4 regions of the Desulforamulus aquiferis genome follow, and region 4 is predicted to be linked to each of the others. Evidence: riboswitches for the same ligand, from Rfam matches in the RefSeq annotation. Region 4 holds a riboswitch; each other region holds the start of a gene.
The links. Region 4 has a riboswitch for cyclic di-AMP ahead of P6N53_RS07250 (potassium/proton antiporter). Riboswitches for the same ligand answer to the same signal wherever they lie in the genome.
Positions count from the first base shown of each region.

Region 1: it holds a riboswitch for cyclic di-AMP, as region 4 does, so the genes downstream of both, P6N53_RS14560 (potassium channel family protein) here and P6N53_RS07250 (potassium/proton antiporter) in region 4, are expected to answer to the same signal.
Region 2: it holds a riboswitch for cyclic di-AMP, as region 4 does, so the genes downstream of both, eam (glutamate 2,3-aminomutase) here and P6N53_RS07250 (potassium/proton antiporter) in region 4, are expected to answer to the same signal.
Region 3: it holds a riboswitch for cyclic di-AMP, as region 4 does, so the genes downstream of both, P6N53_RS00860 (cell wall hydrolase) here and P6N53_RS07250 (potassium/proton antiporter) in region 4, are expected to answer to the same signal.

Region 1 covers NZ_JARPTC010000021.1:175,263-181,116, reverse strand. The annotation lists gene nth (endonuclease III) at 1-151, shown strand, start outside; gene trmL (tRNA (uridine(34)/cytosine(34)/5-carboxymethylaminomethyluridine(34)-2'-O)-methyltransferase TrmL) at 151-609, shown strand; gene P6N53_RS14565 (TrkH family potassium uptake protein) at 930-2,264, opposite strand; gene P6N53_RS14560 (potassium channel family protein) at 2,286-2,939, opposite strand; cyclic di-AMP (ydaO/yuaA leader) riboswitch at 3,021-3,145, opposite strand; gene P6N53_RS14555 (alanyl-tRNA editing protein) at 3,241-4,452, opposite strand; gene P6N53_RS14550 (mannose-1-phosphate guanyltransferase) at 4,539-5,854, opposite strand, start outside.
Region 2 covers NZ_JARPTC010000002.1:176,070-181,923, reverse strand. The annotation lists gene P6N53_RS02015 (L-lactate MFS transporter) at 1-324, opposite strand, end outside; gene P6N53_RS02010 (hypothetical protein) at 558-890, opposite strand; gene P6N53_RS02005 (hypothetical protein) at 1,038-1,253, opposite strand; gene P6N53_RS02000 (SIR2 family protein) at 1,590-2,663, opposite strand; gene P6N53_RS01995 (hypothetical protein) at 2,790-2,987, opposite strand; gene eam (glutamate 2,3-aminomutase) at 3,091-4,362, opposite strand; cyclic di-AMP (ydaO/yuaA leader) riboswitch at 4,370-4,509, opposite strand; gene P6N53_RS01985 (GntR family transcriptional regulator) at 4,997-5,608, opposite strand; gene hydG ([FeFe] hydrogenase H-cluster radical SAM maturase HydG) at 5,793-5,854, opposite strand, start outside.
Region 3 covers NZ_JARPTC010000001.1:167,680-173,533, forward strand. The annotation lists gene P6N53_RS00850 (hypothetical protein) at 1-116, shown strand, start outside; gene P6N53_RS00855 (endonuclease/exonuclease/phosphatase family protein) at 131-826, shown strand; gene P6N53_RS00860 (cell wall hydrolase) at 855-1,676, opposite strand; cyclic di-AMP (ydaO/yuaA leader) riboswitch at 1,684-1,842, opposite strand; gene P6N53_RS00865 (L-lactate dehydrogenase) at 1,967-2,911, shown strand; tRNA gene P6N53_RS00870 (tRNA-Arg) at 3,041-3,115, shown strand; gene P6N53_RS00875 (hypothetical protein) at 3,392-4,285, shown strand; gene P6N53_RS00880 (hypothetical protein) at 4,497-4,703, shown strand; gene P6N53_RS00885 (metal-dependent hydrolase) at 4,730-5,248, shown strand; gene P6N53_RS00890 (hypothetical protein) at 5,260-5,700, shown strand; gene P6N53_RS00895 (hypothetical protein) at 5,710-5,854, shown strand, end outside.
Region 4 covers NZ_JARPTC010000009.1:107,744-113,597, forward strand. The annotation lists gene P6N53_RS07230 (LysR family transcriptional regulator) at 1-924, opposite strand; gene P6N53_RS07235 (hypothetical protein) at 1,153-1,605, shown strand; gene P6N53_RS07240 (hypothetical protein) at 1,628-1,810, opposite strand; gene P6N53_RS07245 (helix-turn-helix domain-containing protein) at 2,117-2,380, opposite strand; cyclic di-AMP (ydaO/yuaA leader) riboswitch at 2,568-2,691, shown strand; gene P6N53_RS07250 (potassium/proton antiporter) at 2,777-4,243, shown strand; gene P6N53_RS07255 (CBO0543 family protein) at 4,527-5,051, opposite strand; gene P6N53_RS07260 (LytA/YqiH family protein) at 5,551-5,854, shown strand, end outside.

The DNA.
Region 1 (5,854 bases), on a different contig from region 4:
TCAAGTTTTTCCCGAGGCATTATGGCAAAGGCTTCATCACCAGATGATCCTTCACGGTAGAAGGATTTGTCTGGCAAGAAGTCCCCGCTGTGAGCTTTGTGGTTTAATAGAAGTTTGTCCATCAGCAAATAATAAAGGAGCGCCAAAGTAATGCATATAGTATTGGTAGAACCGGAAATACCAGCCAATACCGGTAATATTGCCAGGACCTGTTCGGTAACCGGGGCAAGCCTGCATCTAGTGAGACCCTTGGGATTTTCCACCGATGACCGCCACCTAAAAAGAGCCGGCCTGGACTACTGGCAGCAGTTGGATATCCATTACCATGATGATTTCCCGGCCCTTAAAGCTAAATACCCCCATGGACGTTTCTGGTATTTCACCACTAAAGCCAGTAAATCCTTTCATCAGGTAGACTTTCAACGGGATGATTTTATTGTCTTCGGCAAGGAGACTGCCGGTCTCCCCAAGGAGCTGTTGGCTGCCAATCCAGACTATTGTATTAGGATTCCTATGTTAAGCAGTGTTCGCTCCTTAAATCTTTCCAACTCAGTCGCCATAGCAGTATACGAAGCCCTCCGTCAGCTGGACTTCCCAAACATGCAATAAACAAAATCCCACTTCATGTGGGATTTGCAGATTGTCGAGGAACTACCTATATTCGGGTTTTAATAATCCCTCACGACTCCTCTCTCCGCAGTGGACAGCGCTAACCGCTTGCTTCGGGCGAAAATGGGCCGCCTTCGAGTAAACATCGTGTTTACCTCAGGCTTGCCCGGACGTCCATGTCCGGGCACCCATTTTCGCATCCTCAGCTTCGCGAAGCGCTGTTTTCCACTTCTCCGAATATCGCTGCTCGGGATTATTAAAACCCGGTTGTATCTTTTTCAACAGTCTGAAATCCCACTTCATGTGGGATTTTATTTTATCTATCCAATTAAGATTTTTTCCTCTGCATATCGAATGTTTGGTTTCACATTCCTCCGGGCTAAGGCATAGGCCAGGGTCAAAGGACCTAAACGACCTATAAACATTGTTACTATAATTATTAACTTGCCTAAAACCGATAATTCTGCCGTTAAGCCCATAGACAGCCCAACTGTTCCAAAGGCAGAGGTTGCTTCAAATAAGACCTCAAGAAAATCCCTTTGGAGGCTATGTTCTGTAATTGTTAATAGTAGTGTTGAGGTCATCACCACTCCTAGAGAAATTATGATAACAGCAAGGGATCTAAGTATCATATCAGTAGCAACTGTTCTTTTAAAAACTGAAACCTCACTCCGCCCTTTAATAATATTTGATAATGATAGAATTAATATTGCAAAGGTAGTTGTTTTGATACCACCGCCGGTAGAACCGGGGGACGCTCCAACAAACATTAGGAAGATGATAAATAGCTGAGAAGCAGCCATCATCTGTCCGATATCTATGGTATTAAAACCTGCTGTTCTAGTAACAACACCTTGGAAATAGGATGCCCATAGTCTTTCACTAAATGTTAAATCCCCAAAGGTTTTAGGATTTAGCGACTCCATGACTAGAACAAATAGAAAACCGGCAGCACAAAGAATACCTGTGGTAATTAAGACAATTTTAGAGTTTAAGGATAATTTTTGCCACTTTCTCTTTATGTATATGTCCAGGATGACAATGAAGCCTATCCCGCCGATTATAAATAAACTACTTATTACTACATTGACAATGGGATCTCCCATGTAGCGTGTTAAACTATCCGGCCATAGTGCAAAACCAGCATTGTTAAATGCCGACACTGCATGAAACAATGCATAATAAAATGACTTCAAAGGTCCCATTTCTTCATACCAGTTTATTGTTAAAATCAATGTAGCAATTGATTCAAAAAGTAAGGAAATAAATAATATATTTAATGCTAGTCTTACTAATCCAGAATTTGACATAGAATGAGTTGATTCTTGAATTAACAGCCTTTCTCTTAAACCTATTTTTTTCCCTAATAGAACTGCTGTAGTAACCCCGAAGGTCATAAACCCCAAGCCGCCTAGTTGAATTAAAATCATAATAATAATTTGACCAAACAAAGTATAGTCTGAACCAGTGTCAAAAACAACCAGCCCAGTTACACATACAGCTGAAGTTGCAGTAAATAGCGAATCTAAAAATCCAAGGCTTTCACCGGTGGACGACGCTATAGGTAATGACAATAAAAGGGTTCCCAAAAATATTATTATTGCAAAGCCAATAATGATGAGGAAGGGAGGGTTGATTTTTTTTGAAAATGCCATCATTTTGCCTCCAAAGGGCTTCTAAATATCAATAGTTTCAAACTTTTGAAGCTTTTCATTCTTACCAATAACCACCAGGATATCGCCCTCCAGCATTACTTGACTGGGGTGTGGTGAAATAATGATCTCTACTCCCCTGCGAATGGCTAAGATACTTACTCCATATTTTTGTCGGGCATTTGACTTCTCAAGGGATTTATTAATAAAATCAGGCGGCACAGCCATCTCCACCAAACTATGCTCCGGGGAGAGCGCAATCTGATCCATTATGTTCTTAGAAACAAGGGCCTGGGCGACTTTTATACCCATATCCCGTTCAGGGTATACTACTTTATCCACCCCTACACGCTCTAGCACTTTACCATGCAAATCAGTCTGTGCCTTAGCTACTACCTTGTTTACACCCATTTCTTTTAGCATTACTGAGACTAGTATGTTTGCTTGGATATTCTTTCCTATGGCAACGACTACCACATCAAAATTTCTAATGCCAAGGGCTTTTAAAACAGGTTCATCTATAGCATCAACCTTCACCGCTTGTGTTAACTTATCCCCTAATTCGTTAACTCTTTCTTCATTAACATCAATTCCTAGAACCTCATAACCCATATTTATTAAGGTTGTAGCAACACTTGTGCCAAATCTACCTAATCCAATAATTGCAAATTGTTTCATTTACAATCTCCTTCTCATAAAAAAACTAACGACACATGTGCCGTTAGTTTATGCATTGCAAAGAAATCCCATTAATAATATGGAACAGCACTTCTACGCTTACGAGGTTAGCTGACGGATTCGGGTTGAAGCTTAACCCTACCAAATATGGATTCACCCCAAAAAAGTGGTTCCCCCGCTTCAAATGAATTCAGCGCTAATTTTTAGTTGTTACAAGTAAATATTACTCCTATTGTTTAAAGTTGTACATCTTTTTTTTATAATATTTGATAAATACTTAAGCTAAAGGCCCTATCCTAATTTAACTATTCTTTATTAAATGTATTACTTCTTCCGTAAGCCGGTCAAGGGGCAGTTCCTGTGCCGCCCCCTGAACAAAACCGGAGCTTCCGCCACCCTTTCCCTTTAGTAAAGGCCAAATATGTTCTGCCAATTTGCTGGCCGGAACGGGAGTACTTTGACCGCAGGCGAAAACGACATTAAAAGGTCCCTGGCCTCCGGCTAATATCGTCACCTGGTTCTCTAGATTCAAGGAACAAGCTAATCCTCGAAGCATATCCATATCTGCATCATCAATATGCTGAATTATTAATGTAACGTCATTTATCCTTTGGGCTTTATTCCTTAGTTCTCCGGCAATAGCTTGATATTTGAATTTTAATAGCTCTTTGCGCTCCCTTTGGAACTGTTTAATTTCCTGCTCCCGTTTGTTTATTCTTGTGACAGCCTCGCTTCCCGCTGCACCAACGGCATCTTCTAAATCTTTCAGCAGGTTTGCTGTCCCTTGCATCCAAATGACCGCCCTTAGGCCGCATATGAAGTGGAGTCTCACATGAGTCCTCACCTTTTCAGTCTTCAGTAGTTTTATGGGTCCAACCTCACCGGTATATCTAGGGTGAGTACCACAGCAGGCATTTTCATCTATACCGGGTATAATAACGAGGCGGACTTCCGTCTGTTCCGAAGGAAGCTTTGCCATCAGCTCCGGGGCTAGCTGATCTCTTCGGTAATACTCGGTCTTTACTGGTAAATTTTCCATAACTATGTTGTTAGCCTCTATCTCCGCCTCTTTTAAAAGCTCTGGCGATAGATTCGAGGTTTTTAGATCAATGGTACAAGTTTCTTGTCCTAAATGAAAGCCAATTGTTTCAAAGCCATACTGCTGCTCAAAAATAGCAGAAATAATATGTTGGCCATGATGCTGCTGCATATGATCCCTGCGTCTTTCCGCATCTACCGTCATTAATACCTCAGTTCCCAAAGAAGGCATGGCTGTACCGGCAATCCAGTGGATAATTTGGCCATTTCTTTCTTCAACATGTAATACCTCGTAGGATCGACGAGCACAGACCAAATTTCCTTGATCCGATGGTTGACCACCACCCTCTGGGTAAAACACAGTATTTTCGATTAAGATTCCGGTCTTTTCTTCCTCAGCAATGCTTCCTGTAACTTTAGACCTAAACTGCAACAAATAGGGATCATCTTGATAAAGCCCCCGCAAGAAATACAACCCCTCTCTTCCTGGATAATTCACTTATCTATTCGACAATGATACGATTTTCCCTTTCAAATAAGGCAAAGAGCCTAACCAAAAGGTCAGGCTCTGGCTATTTGATTGATTTTTTGGGCATATAGGTCTGTTAATTCCTCTGCAACCTCCATGGATATACCCTCAGTGAAAACTCGACAAATTGGCTCCTCTGGATCCGGTAGCACCAACGCCCAGCCATGGGGGTGATACACTTTTACCCCGTCCAGCAATTCCATTTTATCCGCCTGTTCTTCAATAAGTCTCCTTATCACACGGCCTTTAGCTTCCCACGGCACTTCAACCTCTTTCTTCTGCAGATAAAACTCAGGTATTTCCGACAATAATTCTGATAAAGCAACGCCCTCCCTGGCACAAAAATCTAATACTCGGATTAGAGCTGAAAGGGCATCAAAATTCATCATTTGATGATGTACAGGTTCACCAACCTGGTTACTATGACTCAGAATTTTATCTAACAGATCTTGTTGAGATGTCTTGGTTCTTACCACCCTTCCCTTGTACCGCTCTGCCAATTCATCTATAACCCTGGGGGCAGTCACCGGAACTATGACCGGGCCAACCTTTTCCTTTAAGATGATTAGTGAAAGCAGTGCCGTTAGCATTTCATCACTTATGACGTTTCCTTTTCCATCAATCATGATCAGCCTGTCGGCATTAGGATCTATTATTGCACCGGTTGCCTTCCCATGACTTTCAACGGCTTTCTGCACATCCTGCAACAGAGCTAAATAATTTTGCCAATCCTTTGGCTGATCATCTAGTTCTAAGTTTTCTAAGGTAATGCCTAGGGTGCCCAGGGTCTTAGAAATAAATGGATCTAGATTGGTTCTATTATAGGATAATACTAAATGATGACCCGATTTCTTTATTGCCTCAGCATTTATACCATGAATAACATTTTCGATATATAACCCTGCTACCACCTGGTCATTCTTTATGGGGATTATTTTTTTAGCATCCACCCGACGAGAATCTTCCCGATCCAAGGTTCCTTCAATTTTTCTCTCTTGACCCCGTGAAATATTGCCTCCCAGCTCATTGGTAAATAATAGATTTATTTTATCCGAGCGGTGGGAATTAATTCTTACATGAATGCCACCCTTACAATTGTTGGCCCTGACTGCAAACCTGTGCATGGGAGTTATCCCTTGGCCAAAGTCTAAGACTTCAACACCTGACGACTGAAGACCGCTGGCTAGAGCAGATTTAATCATGATTGAGGCAGGAAAACTATCACAGGATATGCCCACCTTTGAGCCTATACCTAGCCCTGCCCCGTAAGCTGCACCAACCCTACAGGCAAATTCAGGGGTAATATCAATATTAGCTAATCCGGTAATTCCCTCAATCCCAAAGAGGT
Region 2 (5,854 bases), on a different contig from region 4:
CCACAACCACCAGGGGCGTTCTGCAGTGGTAAAGGAGGCCAAAAACACGCCGATGCCTAATATTATTCCCCCTCCAATAATTACAGGTTTAGGGCTAAATTTATCCTGAAGCATTCCGCCTATGGTGCTCCCACAGACAAAGATACCAAGGACCAGGGAAAAGGTCAGGGCAACGGTGGCCTGGGACCAATCAAAAAGTTTAACCACGGCGGGCTGAAATACACCCCAAATATATACCGTACCCAGGCATAGTTGGATAGCAATACCGGCAATGACAGGCAGCCACCTGTTTTCTGTACTTTCTTGGTCAACAACTTGATTCAACTAATCAGCTCCTTTAATTTTTATAATATTTTGAATACCGAGAACACTCCTTGCTATTACTTGTAAATTTCCCTATAAAATAGAATTTATATTATGGAGTGTAAAGTAATTATTATAATACATCATTACTTGTCAAATTTATAGACATAATTATCATTTAATATTATTTAATAATCAGAAACTTCCCTCTATAAAGAGAAGCACCTGCATTTGCACGTGCTTCTCTTTATAGATCATATTTCTATATTCCCTTGTCCTGCCCTCAATTTTGAGTTTATTGCCTCAACAAGGAACATAGTTGAAAATACATGATATAATTCACCGGCTACACTCTCCACCGAACCCTCCCTATCTTTTAGAGATTCCTTCAAAACTATTTCAAAGGAGTATGCCTGTTCCATTCTTCTAACAAATTCCTTTATAATTTTCTCTCTGGTTTCTTCGTCAGAAATACTTGACCATAAGTCCTCAGTTATTGGTCTAGACCCACTAAGCTCTTCGATCAAAGAAATAAAGATTTCACGAATGTGGTTATAGGTTGGCTTTTCTAAGTTTCCTATCTTCATTAGACAATCCTCCTGGTAAAATTCTTGTATTAGTTTATTATAAAATTATAGCAGGTATCATTTCAACTAAAACTAAGGCTGCCTATTGATTCTATTGTTATTACTTTCTAACTATAAAAAACCCGGCCATTGCCGGGTTGAGAAACTTTATAGTCTTCTAATCTCAGGACATTTCATTCTTAATAGATTATAAGAGAATGGTGCAAAGTATTTCTCTCTGTTATCGCAGTTTGCATTTACACAAACCAAGGCAGGTATAGATTCTGCATAACAGACTGCGATATCTTCCTCCACCGTAACATTTACTAGTTTTTCAACCAGTATCTGCCCACAGGTCGGACAATTCTTTACAAATTGTGTCATTACGGTATCCCTCCTAGTGAAAGTTAATATGTAGGTAACCGCAGGTAACTTTCAGTTAGTTTTCAATATTCAGTTTCTTTATTTAATTATACTTTAGATAACTAATAAGTCAATATGATAGCACAAATATTAATTAGTATAGCCCATATAGTAGACCCCTAGCGAAAAGCCAGAGGTCTATTGGAAAGGCAACCCCCTACCCTTCCATGGGTGTCGGTTTTTCCAGTGGTTTTGTTGACACCTTTGCCCGTTAACCTTTCCGCGCATTCCACAAGCGACGGGTGGGCTTTGGTTTTATCTTACCCCGCTGGATTCTTCTTATCCATGTTGTAGACCCTAAGATAGGCTATTTAGTTCCTCGGTATATTTAGAAATGCTTGGATAAAACTTCAGCTCTTGCATACGGAATATACTCCTATGTTTGGCGAGAAGAGTTTCTAGCTGATAACCTTCTGCCGCATCTATGATGACTACCTTTTCCAATGCATCATTATGAACCATGGCCTTGCGAAACATCCAATTAGACCTAAAGTCCGTAGTGGGAAAGGAGTATCCAATCACAATAATTTCCCTGGCCCTGGTTAATGCTTCCCTAGCCTGTCGCCAAAGCTCTGGAATAAAGGGTATGGACTGATAATTCTTCATTAGGGTTGGGGGTATAATTACTCTGCTGAGCCTATGGCAGCAATGTTCTGTAGCGCATTTTACCATGTTGGCCATTCCGTTTATAATTACACTATTACCCTGTGGGTCACTATGCTCATAGGTATACAGTTGACCACAACTGGGGCAGTAAAGCCAATTTAAGGAACCGTGCAGCTTAAGAAGTTTGACACTGGAGTTTTCCTTCCTTAGAGTATTTTTTTCTTGAACACTATTTAATTGTTGGCAGAAAATACCATAGCCATCCCTAATGGACCAGACCAAGCCAGGTTTTTGCAACTTGTAAAGGGCAAAATCCATGAGTAATTCGTAATTAAAAGAAATTATATTGTCACCTGGCTCAAGGGATTGGGCAATACTGCGATGATGGGGACAGGGCTCACCGTAAAGTATTTTATCAAAGGTGAGGGCCATCAATAAGAGGTATTCCTCATATGCCTGCAACAGCCTTTCCCTGCCAGGAATATCTTCCTCTAACTCAATACTTAACAGGGTTAGAACCTCTTCCATGTCCAAAGTTGCTTGATTCACCTTTTCCCTGGGAACACCCCAAAATAGTTCAATAAAGTTAAATATATGTTCGTATTTTAAATTTCCGTCTCTGAAGTGCCTATCTCTTATTTTATGGATGTTCAAGACCTTCATGGCTTTTTCAAAAAAGTTTTTTGCTACAGGGCTAGTTTCTCCTAAAAAGGAACCTCTATAGGAAGCCCCCGCTCCTGCTCCCAGCACATATACTTTTGACACTTTTTTCCTCCCTGGCTTTACTTCGGTAACATTTATTATGGTTCCTTAGAAAAAAAATAACCCTGGTATTAACCAGAGTTAATCTCTTCTAAACACTTTTATGCAAGAAGTATTGGGCGGGAATATTTATATAAAAATAAACCTTAATATCTGTGCCGAGAAGAAAAACAAGGCAATATAGCAGATACCAAATCCAAAGGCATTGGCCAGTTCTGAGTCTTCTTTCTCTAACCAGTCGGTAACTTCATCAACAATCTCCAGCTCTGGGTTAGTTACTGTATTATTGACAACCGGAAAATCAAACCTTAGCTCAGCACTTTTCATGTACATCACTCCGAACACCTGTTTGTTGATGATATCTTATACCAAACACTTGTTCTTGTCAAGCATAAAAAAAATCCTGATAAATTATCAGGATTATTTTTTATTAGTGGGACTTACCTCCCAGGTTATAAGGTATAATTCTTTTTTCCCATGTTCTCAAGGTTATTTGCTCACCCTTATTTTCCACAAGATATTGGGGTAATATGGGTGTTTTGCCATATCCATTGGGTGCATTGATGATATAAGTTGGAACAGCCAGTCCAGATGTATGACCCCTCAACTGTTCCATAATTTCAATTCCTTCATCTATACCTGTAATAAAATGTCTTGTGCCCTTAACGGCTTTGGCATGGAAGATATAGTAGGGCCGAACACGAATTTTTAATAGGCTTTGATTTAGTTTCTTCATTACATTGGCATTGTTGTTTACGTTCTTTAATAAAACTGCTTGGTTGCCAAGTACAACTCCAGCTTTAATGAGTCTATCGCAGGCTTCCTTTGCCTCCGGCGTAACTTCTAAGGGGCTGTTAAACTGAGAGTTAATATAAATGGGCGGATGTTTTTCTAGAACTGCACATAATTCTGGCGTTATTCTCTGGGGCATGGTAACAGGAGTTCTAGTGCCAATACGTTTAATCTCAACATGGGGAATGTTATCCAGCTCGGTCAGCAACCAGTCAATTTGTTTATCCGATAGGAGCAGTGCATCTCCCCCGGTAATAAGTACATCTCTAATTTCAGTGTTTTCCTTAATGTACTTTATTGCTGACTCCAGTGCTTTCCGCGGCTTATGCACATCTATCTCACCAATATTTCTACGACGTTGGCAATGGCGGCAATACATGGCACATTGGTTAGTTACATTAATAATGAGTCTGTCGGGATATCTTCTGGTGATAGCTGGGGCAGGTGAGGTAAACTCTTCTCCCATAGGGTCCTCGGCACCATACCTATCCTTTGTTTCTTCAATACTGGGTATTGCCTGAACCCATACAGGACCTTTTACTCCACCGGCTATGGCAAGTGCTAGATAATAGGGTGATACTGCCCAGCGATAGTGCCTGCCAACCTTGTCTATGTCCTCAAGTTCCTCTGAGGTAAGCTTTAGTAGGCTTCCTAGCACTTTTACATCCCTAATACGATTTGTCATTTGCCAATGCCAATCTTTCCACTGCTCTTCGCCTGCTTGAAAATAGTTCAAGATAGCTGCTTTGGCTTGGCAATACTCTTCCTGAATCTCAAACCCATTAGGTATGTTTTGTTTCTCTTTTAAGTAACCATCAATTCTTGCTTTGAGTTCCCTGGCTCTTCTTAAAGCTACTCTTCTTTTCTCCTGTTCCAGCTGTAGTTCTTCATGTCTCAAATTTACGGACATAAACATACCTCCCTTTCTCTTATCGCTTACGAAGTTAGCTGACGGGTTCGGGTCGAAAGGATAAAACCCTACCAGTACCTGGTACTGGATTCACCCCAAAAGGTCGGTTCCTCCGCTCCTGTTATCAGGATTAAGCAACATATTTTTACAGGCAACATCATATTACTAGCAAGTTGCCACAACTTAATTTTAACATAAAGGTTGCCTGTATACAATGTCATGCATGGTCAACTTAAGTATTCTTAAGAAACTTTTAATATTTATTTGAAGTAATCACCTGCATCTTTGGATAACAATGACAAGTCCAAAAAAAAAACAAGGTGTTTATCACACCTTGTTCAGATTGTCGAGAAACTACCTATATTCGGGTTTTAATAATCCCTCACGACTCCTCTCTCCGCAGTGGACAGCGCTAATCCCTTGCTTCGTGCGAAAATGGGCCGCCTTCGAGTAAACATCGTGTTTACCTCAGGCTTTCGCGGACATCCATGTCCGCTCACCCATTTTCGCATCCTCAGCTTCGCGAAGCGCTGTTTCCACTGCTTCGAATGTCGCTGTTCGGGATTATTAAAACCCAGTTGAATCCTTTTCAACAGGCTGAACAAGGTGTTTATCACACCTTGTTAACAATCTGTTAGACCCTTACTAAGCCATCCTTACATTCTGGATTAACCGTTCCATAAATAGTTAAGATATCTCCACCTTGAATCACCCTGTCGGGATCAGGATCGACTATTTCTTCCTCACCTTTTCGTTGGATAGCTAAAACTCTACTTTCATTTAATCTAGATTCTGACAAGGAAAGACCCACCAAGGGAGATTCAGCTAACACCTTCCACTCCTCGATCTTGTAAAGACGGGTCTCCAACTGAAGTGTGTGCTCCATGAGTTCTTCCATTAGCTTAGATATTTCGTCGTTAATTTTATCCCTTTCCCTAACTAATTCATGGAGTCTCTCATGGATACCTGCCAATACCCTGCGCTGATCAAAATCCTGCATATACTTTTGTGCAGCCGGCACAGATTGAACCACAACGCCAATTCCCGGAGCCACCTGGACTATCCCTACTTCCTGTAAAAGGGTTAAGGCCCGGCGTATTGTCTCCGGCGAAACATTATATTTACCCGCTAAAGTAGATCGGCCAAATATCTTTTGTCCTTCCTGGTATTCCCCTCGCACAATGCGATCTGCAATATCTGCTGCAATAGTAATATATCTTGCTAAGTGTACTTCACTGTTCGGCAAAAAGGTACCCTCCAGAAAAAGCTTTGATAATATCCTATTATAGCCGGGACAGATGAAATAAAAAAGTGTAGAAGTAAAAAATAAGTCAAAGTCAGTACAAAAATACAGTTTTGGAGATAATCATCAAATATATAGCTAAAGCCGCGGTACCAAAATTAATGGCAGCCGCGGCTCGTTATAAGCTCTAGAAATAAAGATCCCTCACACCAGCTTCAATTTGCGTTAGTCTCTCCTCGGTAACGGCCC
Region 3 (5,854 bases), on a different contig from region 4:
TGGCAAATAAAGCTGCAAATATACCACCGGATCTTAATATACGAGGATTGATGACCCATTTAGCTGATTTATTAAACTCAACCAGAAAAGCCGGTCGAGATACATTTCTTATCTGACCGGGGGTGAATATGTGGAAACAGTTAGGGTTGCAAGCTATAATATTCATCATGCCCAGGGTACAGACAATAGGATTAACCTTAACAGGGTAGCAGCGGTACTTGCCTGCTCAGGAGCGCAACTAATGGGGCTTCAGGAAGTGGACAAATATCTTCCTAGAAGTTGTTTTAGACATCAGGCCAGACGATTGGGTAAGCTATTACAAAGGCAATGGGTCTACGGATCTACACTAAAATGGAGCCCTGCAAAGTACGGTAATGCAGTGCTAAGTCGTTGGCCTATAGTGAAATGGGAAAACCACCTGTTGACCAGCACCGGTGAACAGAGGGGACTGATAGAGGCAATAATCAATATAAGAGGTGTACCGCCAATTGCCTTTTATTGCACCCATTTAGGACTCAGCAAAATGGAAAGGAAAAAGCAGGCCCAGGAAGTCCTTGATATTATTTTTAAAAAAAGATACCCCTCAATTTTGGTGGGCGACTTCAACTCTGATAGAAATTCACCTGAGTATGAACTAATAACCTCGTTCCTCCAAGATGCCACAGGAATAGCAAGGGCTTTAAAGACTTTTCCGGCCCAAAAGCCTGAGGAACAATTGGATTTTATTTTTGTATCCCATGAATGGGAGGTAATGTCGGCATTTACAGTGGAATCCCAGGCTTCAGATCACCTGGCAGTGATATGTGATATAAGGCTTATAAAATAATAAAAGCGCCGATTATTCGGCGCCTTTGTTACTTAGCATTAGCGTAAATCATTTGTCCATAGGTAGCTGCCACAGGCAGTGAGCGCAGGAAAGTATTTCTTGTAGAGGTATCAAAGAAATACAAAGCACCATTAGTAGGATCACTTCCATACAGGGCGTCCAGGGTAGCTTCTTTAGATTTCTCAGTAGCAGGGCGATTAATCCAACCGTTTCTTACGGGGCTAAACTGATTTGGTGAATAAATTACTTCCCTGATTGAATTAGGGAAAATACCGCTTCTCACTCTGTTTATAACCACCGCTGCAACACCAACTTGTGCATCTAATGGTTCACCGCCGGCCTCTGCGTTAACCAATCTGGATAAAAGATCGAAGTCCTCATCAGTGAAGGGTATAACAGGCCTTTTTGCACTTCGACTGACTTCAACTACTGCACCTGCACTGCGGGAGGCAGCCACAGGAACGTTTAGTTGCTGACCTGGATAAATCAAAGTTCCACTAATACTATTGGCAACAATCAAGGCTTCAAGCCTAATACCCTGGTTCTGAGCAATTGTAAATAAACTATCTCCAGCTTTAACAGTATAGGTGGAAGCAGTTTGTTGTGGGGTGGCTTGCTTAGCCTGGCTATCAGGAATATTTAAAACTTGTCCGGGTTGAAGTAAATCTCCGGTCAGTTTATTGCTGCTTTTTATGGCATCAATACCTACACCGGTCTTTTGACTAATGATATAGAGCGAATCACCTGTTTGAACCGTATAATCATAACCATAGGCTGCAAATGCAGGAGTCATCAGACCCACAAAGCATAAGGCAACAACCAAACGTTTTATACGTTTAGAAATGTTCATTAAGTACAGTTACCCTCCTCTTGGCCTTCGAGGTTAGTTGTCGGGTTCGGGTTGGAAGGGCACCCCTACCGCACCTGTAGACACCCCCTGAAAAAGGTTGCGGATTCACCCCGTAAATATTTAGTCCCCCGTACTCCAGTTTTTGGAGATTCGGCCTATTAACCAATAAGTTAACAACAATTGTACAATCTTTCAATTAATACGTCTACCCACAAAATTTGGAAGTGGACCTAATACAATAAGTAAAACAAGGAGATACTAGCAATATTTCGCGGGGGGAGTGATTAATTGTGGCTTTTAGGAGAGGGGTCAAAATTGCCATAATTGGCTTGGGTCAGGTGGGAGCATCAACAGCCTTTGCCATTATGGCCAGTGGGATTGCCAGCGAATTGGTTCTTATCGATATCAACAGGGAAAAGGCTGAGGGTGAAGCTATGGACCTGGGAGATGCCGCTGCCTTTACAAAACCAATTAACGTTTATGAAGGAACCTATGCAGACTGCCAGGGAGCCCAGATAGTAATCTTCACTGCAGGGGCAAACCAAAAACCTGGAGAAACCAGGCTGGATTTAATGGAGAAAAATGTAACTATACTAAAGCAAGCAATGCCACAACTTGTAAAGTACTGTGAAAAATCCATTCTCATTATGGTAACAAATCCTGTAGATGTACTTACATATATTGCTTTAAAAACCTCAGAGCTACCACCCAATCAGGTCTTTGGCTCGGGAACAGTGCTGGATACCTCCAGATTTAAAGCTGCACTGGCACAACACTGTCAGGTTGATCCAAGGAATGTCCATACCTACATCGTGGGTGAACATGGTGACTCAGAGGTTGCCCTATGGAGTTCTGCCAATATAGCGGGCGTCAGCCTAGATGATTTTTTCCAGCTCAGGGGATTGGCTCCCCTGAATAGGGAACAGCTTGCCGAGCAAGTAAAAACCGCAGCCTATGAAATAATTCAGCGTAAAGGGGCCACCTATTATGCCGTTGCCCTTTCTATCAAGCGTATTTGTGAGGCCGTCTTAAGGGATGAAAACTCCATCCTAACCGTGTCAGGATTAGTAAAAGGCTCTTACGGAATTGAGGACTGTTGTTTAAGCTTACCCTGTATCGTTAACGGTCTTGGACGTGCCGAAACAGTAGTATTACCCTTATCTGTTGAGGAAGAGGACGCCCTAAGGAGATCTGCCAAACTTTTAAAGGATATTATTAAGCAGGCCGGCTTTTAAAGCCGGCCTGGCTCAACCCCCTATTGTGTGAGTGTGAAAAATATGTTATTATTCTTTAGTTGCTATCCTTCCGTATTAACCCTTGCAAAATTCATAATTGTTGCTATAATGTAATAGCGAAGTTTTTATGCGCCTGTAGCTCAGGGGATAGAGCGCCGGCCTCCGGAGCCGGGTGCACAGGTTCGATTCCTGTCAGGCGCACCACTGATAAGCCCATGAAGTCCTTAAAATACTGGATTTCACGGGCTTTTATATTTGATGAGGACAAGGCAATAGTTCCCAAAAGTTCCCGTTAAATCCATTAACGGATTGACAACCAGCCTGACAGATTGACAACTATAAGCTCTTGCCGAGCAGTAACGGCAGGAGTTTTTTATTAATGGACATATAAGGGAAGAAGTAATGATTGGGACAGTAGGTGATTTAAAACTCTGTTAGATGTGCTTAAGCAGTACTTGGAACTAAAAGTGAGGCATGAAAATGAAGATTTGTTACCAGGAAAAAAACTTTAGGCAAGATAGAATTGTTTTAATTAATCGCGTTAATCGAATTATCGAAGAATACCATTCAAAGGGTTATGACCTGACCTTAAGACAAGTGTATTACCAATTAGTTGCAAGAGATGTTATACCGAACAACGAGCGTAGTTATAAAAACCTTGGAAACTTAATATCTGATGGTAGAATGGCTGGCCTCATTGATTGGAATGCAATTATAGACCGCACAAGAAATTTAAGAAAAAACAACCATTGGAGTTCACCGGCTGAAATTATAGAAGCTTGTGCAAACCAATTTGCTTATAACAAGTGGGAAGAACAGGATAACTACGTTGAGGTTTGGGTTGAGAAAGACGCGCTAGTAGGAGTCGTGGGGCAGATATGTGGTAGGCTGGATGTTCCATTTTTCTCTTGCAGGGGTTATGTAAGCCAATCAGAAATGTGGGGAGCTGCACAGAGGTTGGAGAGGCTTGGAGAAGATAAGGGGATTGTTATTATTCACCTGGGTGACCATGATCCAAGCGGTAAAGATATGAGTAGAGATATAGTGGATCGGTTAAACACATTTGGTGTCTATCCTAAATTCATGCGAATAGCTCTAAATATCGATCAGATAGAGAAGTACAATCCCCCTCCTAACCCTACAAAACTTACCGACAGCCGTTGCCATGGATATATACGAGAGTTCGGGCATGAATGTTGGGAATTGGATGCACTTAAGCCGGAAATTATTGAAGAATTGATAAGAGAAACCGTTCTTCAATATTGTGATTTGTCCTTGTTTGAAAAATCCAAGGAAAGAGAGAATGAGTCAAAAAAGTTGCTCAAGAAAGTGTCAGCAAGCTGGAGTGAAATACAGGATACCTATTCAGCGTAATTACATTCAATTAAATGAAATAAGAAAGGGTAAAAAATTACAGTCCTAAAAAGGGCTGTTTTTTTATTTACGGCTACTTACTCAGAAAAGAAAGGAGTTTAAGATCATGGTCAGATTACATACCAAAAGTTATTTTCGCTCTCAACTACACCGCTACTACCGTAGACACCGGTGCTGCAACAGACTCAAAAGGAGTAGGGGGAAAGCGAAAATGTATGCGTTTACAGTAAAATGCTTTGAAGCTCGAAAATCTATCACCATAAGAGCAGAGACCCATAAAGACGCTGCTCGTAAGAGCGGGCTGGCCGCCCCAGGAGTTACCCTTACAGTAGAAGGTCCTGAAGAAAAGAATGTATGGAGAAGGTACCAGGTGGACCAGGCAGGTCGATTACGGGAAATAGCTAGTTACATAGCTTAGGAATTATTATTAAGGATGTGGTTATTTTGCTGTACCCCACACATATTGCCGCCGGTGCCTTGGCCGGGGCTATGGTGGTAAAGTTAACTTCTGCCCCACCAAAACTATGGCCACTGATTATAGGTACTTCAATGTTAGCATCCCTAGTACCAGACTTTGATAAAAGAGGTTCAAAGGCAAGTCGAACAGTTCCCGGATCGGGCTTTATAATTGGGGCTATAACTTCACATAGGGGTTTTTTACATAGCCTTGCGGCGATAGCGTTATTATCGGCAGGGCTATATCTTTTTTGGCCAGGTCTTCCAAAAGAAGTTTTGTTTGCTTTTACTGCAGGAGCTTTAAGCCATCCACTTGTTGATACAATCAACCCCCAGGGAGTTCAATGGCTGTGGCCCCTTAATGTAAAACTATCATTGGCCAGGATATTACCATGGCCGTTTTCTTTTACTACAGGCTCAAAAATAGAGAAGGGTATATTCCAGCCGATGCTCTGGTTTCTAACTGTTTGGCTGCTGCTGGGCGACAAAGTTAAATCGTTTATGTAGGAGTGAGAGTAATGAAGAAAAATATTTTCCAAATACGTAAAAATAAAAAGTTCTTTATTATTTTGTTGGCTTTTTTAGCTATATTTCTAGTCTCTATAGTAACGCCAGTGATGGCAGCAAATGATGGATTTAGCCTTCCTGATCCGGGACTATTTAAACCAGATTTGAACAAATCCAGTGACTCTGGTAAGGGATTCATAGCCGCGCTAAATATTTTGATAGGATTTGTTTCAGTTGTTTTTCTGGGCTACGCTGTATTAATGTTGGTCTGGGACTTGAAAGATTTGATCTCAGGTAAAAAAGACTTAAAGACTCAACAGGGGCGGTTTATCGCTATAGGTGTAGCAGCTTTGATATTATTACTTGCCCTGACTGGTGTATGGTATGTTGTATTGATTGCCATCTGGGATAAGATTTTAGTCCCGGTGATTAATGCTCTCTCAGGTAAATAACTAGGGAGGGTGATGAAGATAAAAAAGCAAAAAATATTTAAGCTTGGCATTTTAATTATTCTATGGGCAATAGTTTTCTCTACTATTTTATGTACGGCAATACCTAAAGCTTCGATGGCTGAACAAGACACATCATCAAGTCAAGTAAGTGATA
Region 4 (5,854 bases):
CTACTCCTGCAATTGAAGACCGTATTCCTGGATCACAGACTTCAATTCATCCAAATAAGCATTTGCCTGATTGCTGAGACGAACCTGATGGTTTGCAATCCAGCCCACCTGAATATAGTCGTCAACCTGTAAGGGTACAGATATAATGTTGTCTCCGTTTAAATCGGCACTGACAATCCCGGTGGAGATAGTATAGCCGTTCAGCCCAATCAGCAGATTGAATAGGGTAGCCCGGTCGCTGACATGGATGCTTTTCTTATGATATACCGTACTTAAAATCTCTTCTGAAAAATAAAAGGAGTTAAATTCCCCTTGTTCAAAGGACAGGTAAGGATAGTCATCTAAATCCTCCAGAGTGACAGATTCCCTAGTGGCCAGGGGATTTTGTGCACTGATAAAAATATGGGGCTTTGCAGTAAAAAGGGGATGAAAATCAAGTCGGTTTTCCCGAAGCAGTTTTTCAATGACCTTGCAATTGAACGGGTTTCTATACAAAATCCCGATTTCGCTTCGTAGATTTTTAACATCTTCAATTATTTCATATGTTCGTGTTTCCCGCAGAGTAAATTCATATTCATCCGCACCGCTTTTCCTAATGAGGTTGACAAATGCATTGACGGCAAAGGCATAATGCTGTGTGGAGATGGAGCAAAGCTGACGGGAAGGCTTTTTATTCAGATAACGCTGTTCCAGAAGTCCCGCCTGCTCCACCACCTGCCGGGCATAGCTGAGAAACTCCGCACCATCTACGGTTAGAGAAATTCCTTTTGTAGTGCGTATGAAAAGCTCGATGCCGATTTCAGCTTCCAGTTCCTTGACAGCGCTGGAAAGGCTGGGCTGAGTTATGTACAGCCTTTTTGCAGCCTCGTTGATAGAACCGCAGTTAACGATTTCAATAATATATTTTAATTGCTGTAAAGTCATCTTTGTTCCTCCAGTTTATTTTGGTAAGTATATCACGAAATTTATTTTGCTGAAAAAGCTAAGAAGAATGAGCAAATAAGTAAAGAGACCAGCTAGCTGCTGTCGAGTAGCTACTTAAGATTTATGCCTTAAAATCGAAATATATATAATAGAGTAAATATTAGAGGATTTTAGAAAGAAACTCAGTATATTAAATAACGATCGTACTATATAGAAGAGGGTGGTAATGTGAAGATTAACTTTACCAAGAAGCAATTCAGGACATTATTGGATCTGGTTTATGCTGGAAATATGGTAATCAACTCCACCAAGTATGATAATGAAAGTGAGGAACATGAGGAGCTGCAGAGCTATATTTTCTCCTTCTGTAAAGATTACGGGTTTGAGGAACTGGTCGAATTTGACCGTGAGCTTGATAAATATTATGAGACCAGAGAGTATGAAGAAAGTGGAATTCTGGATTTTATAGATGAGTATGATGATTATATATTTTGGGATCAGTTAGTATCTAATCTAGCCAGGCGGGATGCCAATAATGAAGTGGTGGCAAGGGCAGCAAAACCGTCAGCCGAAGTTCTTTTCAGAAGGTCCCTGGAGCTTGAGAAGAAGTACTCTAAGGAGTTTGAAAAAAACGGTTTGGAAAATGTGAAAGTGCTATTTACAAGTAGAAGAAGGGCTTAATAAGCACGAGGAAATTTAAAGGTTAATCAAGTAGCTTATACTCAACCTCGTCTATAGCTTTCATTAAATCATGTGCTTCAGAAATAATATACAATGCAAGCTTCATTATTTCTTCGTCGCTTGTATTCTTTGAAATTAGCCTTGAGTATCCCATTATCCTTCCGGTACTATCTTTTAAATGTATTAAAATATTCGGTTTCTTCATTATACCAAACACCCATTCCATAAGATTGCTTGCCAAATAACAACAAATACATCCATATAATACCATATGTTGCATGAATAATGCAACTAAATTGCCATATTTATGCAACATATTAAATAACTAAGCAAATCAAAAACCCTTAATTCGCAGAATCAAGAGTTAGCTGTATAACCATTTTATTAAAATGAATTGAGCAAAAGGAAATTAGATATGAAAGGATATTTGCAGGACTGAAGTCTACAGGTATTTAAAATACTAGCGATAAAAGATTTATAAAACCCGAAAAATAATAAGTCAATAAACTAATTACTTTCTTAAATAAGGACTGCTTATTTCAATCGGGTTAAAGAATGCTGCCACATCAACCTTTAAGCCTTCGGCAATAAGAAACAACATATCAAGGGAAAAAGATGTACTAGCCTGGGGAGCCTCAATTTTACTGATATGACTCACACTGACATCAATTTTTTCCGCCAGTTCTTCCTGTGTTAGCCCACGAAGTTTACGGTAATAGGCTACTTTTCTTCCGATTTCTCTATATTTATGTAGGAACTTCTTTCGTATACGCAATACTTGCCCACCCCCTCCGTTCATTATAGGGGGGACTAACTGCAATTACACTTCATTGCTGGTGCAATATTATTGCATTATTGTTGCAACTTATGACATATTATGGATTAAGATTCTGGGATTTAACATTATTATATAAATGATATTGCATGTTCTAATTTTGTAATAATTGTGATATAATTTATATAATAAAATCATGCTGAATTCTCTAAGAAGCGGGGGAACCACTTCCCAGGGGTGAATTTCTAATAAGAAAAGGGGCAGCTATCCCTAACCCGACAGCTAACTCCGTAAGCATTAAGCCACAAGTATTATGATCAGAGGGTCATAATACTTTGTGGTTTTTTTATTGCCAGATAGGCATAATAAGTTTCGGTTAGGGGGAATTGGCCAGTTATGACAAGTCCGGTAGTTACCACGGATTATTTTGTTTTACTTGTAGCCCTTTTTTTAATTGTTGGGGTATTGGCAACCAAATTTTCTACTCGTATGGGTGTACCTGCACTTATCCTTTTTATTCTTGTGGGAATGATTACCGGCAGTGATGGGCTTGGGATCATATATTTTGACAATGTCAAGCAGGCTCAGATTATAGGAATCTTAGCACTTGTGATTATACTTTTTGAAGGTGGACTGCATACAAAATGGTCCACAGTAAAGCCAGTTGCAATTCCGTCAATAAGCCTTGCCACGGTAGGAGTTCTAATAACCTCTACAGTAGTTGCAGTTGCCGCTAAGGTGATACTAGGGGTAACCTGGTTTGAAGGCTTCGTGTTTGGGGCAATTGTGGGTTCTACAGATGCTGCTGCGGTTTTTGCTGTTTTAAAAGGGCAAAACATTCGTGAGAGACTTGCCGCAACACTAGAAGCAGAATCAGGAACCAACGATCCAATGGCGGTGTTCCTGACAATCTCTTTCATTAATCTAATTTCAATAGATGCCGTCAATTATTATACGTTGATTGGCTCGTTTTTTTGGCAGATGATTGTTGGGTTAATAATGGGCCTGGTCATAGGGAAACTAGCCCTTAAAGCTATAAATGGCATAAATTTAGAATCCAGCGGTTTATACCCGGTTTTTGCAGTTTCATTAGCCCTATTGACCTACAGTGTAACAGCCTTAATAGGAGCAAGTGGTTTTTTGGCGGTTTATGTGGCTGCGATGCTAATTGGAAATTCGGAGCTGACCTACCAATCCTCTATATTCAAGTTTAATGAAGGCTTCGCCTGGATGATGCAGATCCTTATGTTTATGCTCCTTGGTCTATTGACATTTCCCGCACAATTATTTACAGGGGAGGTCGTACTAAAGGGCTTGATGCTTTCGGTAATACTAATATTAATTGCTCGCCCCGCCGCAGTTTTTATATCCTTGATTAAAATGGGATTTGACTTTAAGGAAAAAATCTTTCTGTCCTGGGCAGGTTTAAGGGGAGCAGTGCCGATTGTTTTGGCAACCTTCCCCATGATAGCCGGGTTAGAGAACAGCCAATTATTTTTCAATGTGGTGTTCTTTGTTGTTTTAACCTCTGCCCTAATCCAGGGGTCTACCATCACGACTGTTGCAGCAAAGCTTAACTTGCTTGGACCAAGAAAGGTTGAGCCCCCCCATTCCTTAGAGCTGGTTTCAATAGGAAAGGCAAATGCAGAAATTGTTGAATGTGAAGCTGATGAGAAGATGAGTATAACGGGTAAAAATTTAGAGCAGATTACCTTTCCTAAAGATGTACTGGTTACTGCAATTGTTCGGGGCGGGGAATTAATAACACCATCCGGACAAACAACAATTGCACCTGATGATATTCTTTACATCCTGGTATCTAGAGATAGCAAAAAAGAGTTGAAAAAATTATTAAAGGTTTAATGCAGTAATTTAAATAAAATAGCTGCCCGGTTAAATACCCGGGCAGCTATGGAGTTATTAAGCTAGGCAGCAGCAGCAAATGACAATAATAAGGATTATAAGTAGGAGAAAACAACAACAAATGGGTAATACTCCACCTGCGCCAAGAGTCTCAAAACCCATAGAATTCACTCCTTTTTATTTAAGATATTCTACCTCCAATAAGAATGATACATATTTTGCCAAAATGGTAAAATTAAGGACCAGGAATGGATTTACCCATTCCTGGTCCTTGCATATAAAGCTAGAGTTGAAAAAACCATCTGTAATAGAAGTTGGATATCGTAAAAGTTATTAATAGTGTAAGCCAGGTCCAATACCACTTCCAGTTAATATATTTAATAAGGTTAGTATATCTTTCTAATATTATTTCGAAAACAGTTATGCCAGAGGTGTAATAAACATAATGCAGCAATTGTTTGCCAACGTCCTGACCATAAGGGTAGTACAGATTAAAGAAAATGCAGATAGTCGGATAGGCGAAAAATTCAAAGGTGAAGCTGGTACGATTTGCCTTTGGGAAAAGGCGTACCGGGTATTTGATCAGCCCTTTTTCTACCACCAGCAATCCAAAAAACCAGGTTAATAGTTGTTTAGATAAAAAAATTACTTGAGCATCACGAATCTTGTCCCTTGGCACCAGCAATATAAGCAGCAAGATTAGTATTATCCATGAAAGGATTTCTATTAACCTGTCCTTGGACAAGGCCATTACCTCCAATACATAATGATACAGCATTTCCCTAGGAGCAGAATTATTGTGTTGCATTATTTAAGTGATTTTAGAAGCCAAGGATTGCAAATCCTTGGCTTCTAAAATAGTCATATTAAAAAGTTATAACCCCATAGCCTTATTGCTAATAGGTTGACTTGATTTTATTCTTTAATTTAAAAGAGTGGAGGGCCTAATAACAGGTCCTTATTTAGTTTTGGATACTTGTACCACTGTGAGCCCCCCACCCCTAATATTAAGCAATTTCCACACCACCTCCTTGCCGAATATTATCTCCTAATGTATAGACATTATTCACCTAAAAAAGAAAATAAGCACAGAAATAAGAGGTCATGGGATTGATATTACTTGGCATATATTAAATTATCACAGAGGGCTCAAAATGTATTTGCCTTTGGGCTGAATAGCTTTAGTTTGACAAGCTGGTAATATTTTTTATTTGACAGGCTCAGCATAGCGTGGTCAAATAATATTAGAAGTAAAAAAATAATTAAAAATTTTTATCAACACTAATATAAGTGCGGAGGTTGCAAATATGAGAAGAGTGTCGTTGTTATTACTGGTTACCTTGCTAATTTTTACTTTAGCAGGCTGTGGAGGTACGGCTGTTGAGAATGACGGCAAAATTGACAGTAATTCTGTGCAGAGTGTAGAGGGTGTGATGGGTCAATATGTTGGCCAAATTGATAGCAATTCTGTAGAAATAATCATTGATGGAGAACCTAAGGCCTTTAGAACCGACGGCTTAGACTTTGATTTCACGGCCCTGCAAAGTGATGAGTGGGTAGAAATAAGTTATATAGAAAACCAGTATGAACAACTGGAAATAAAGGCCATAG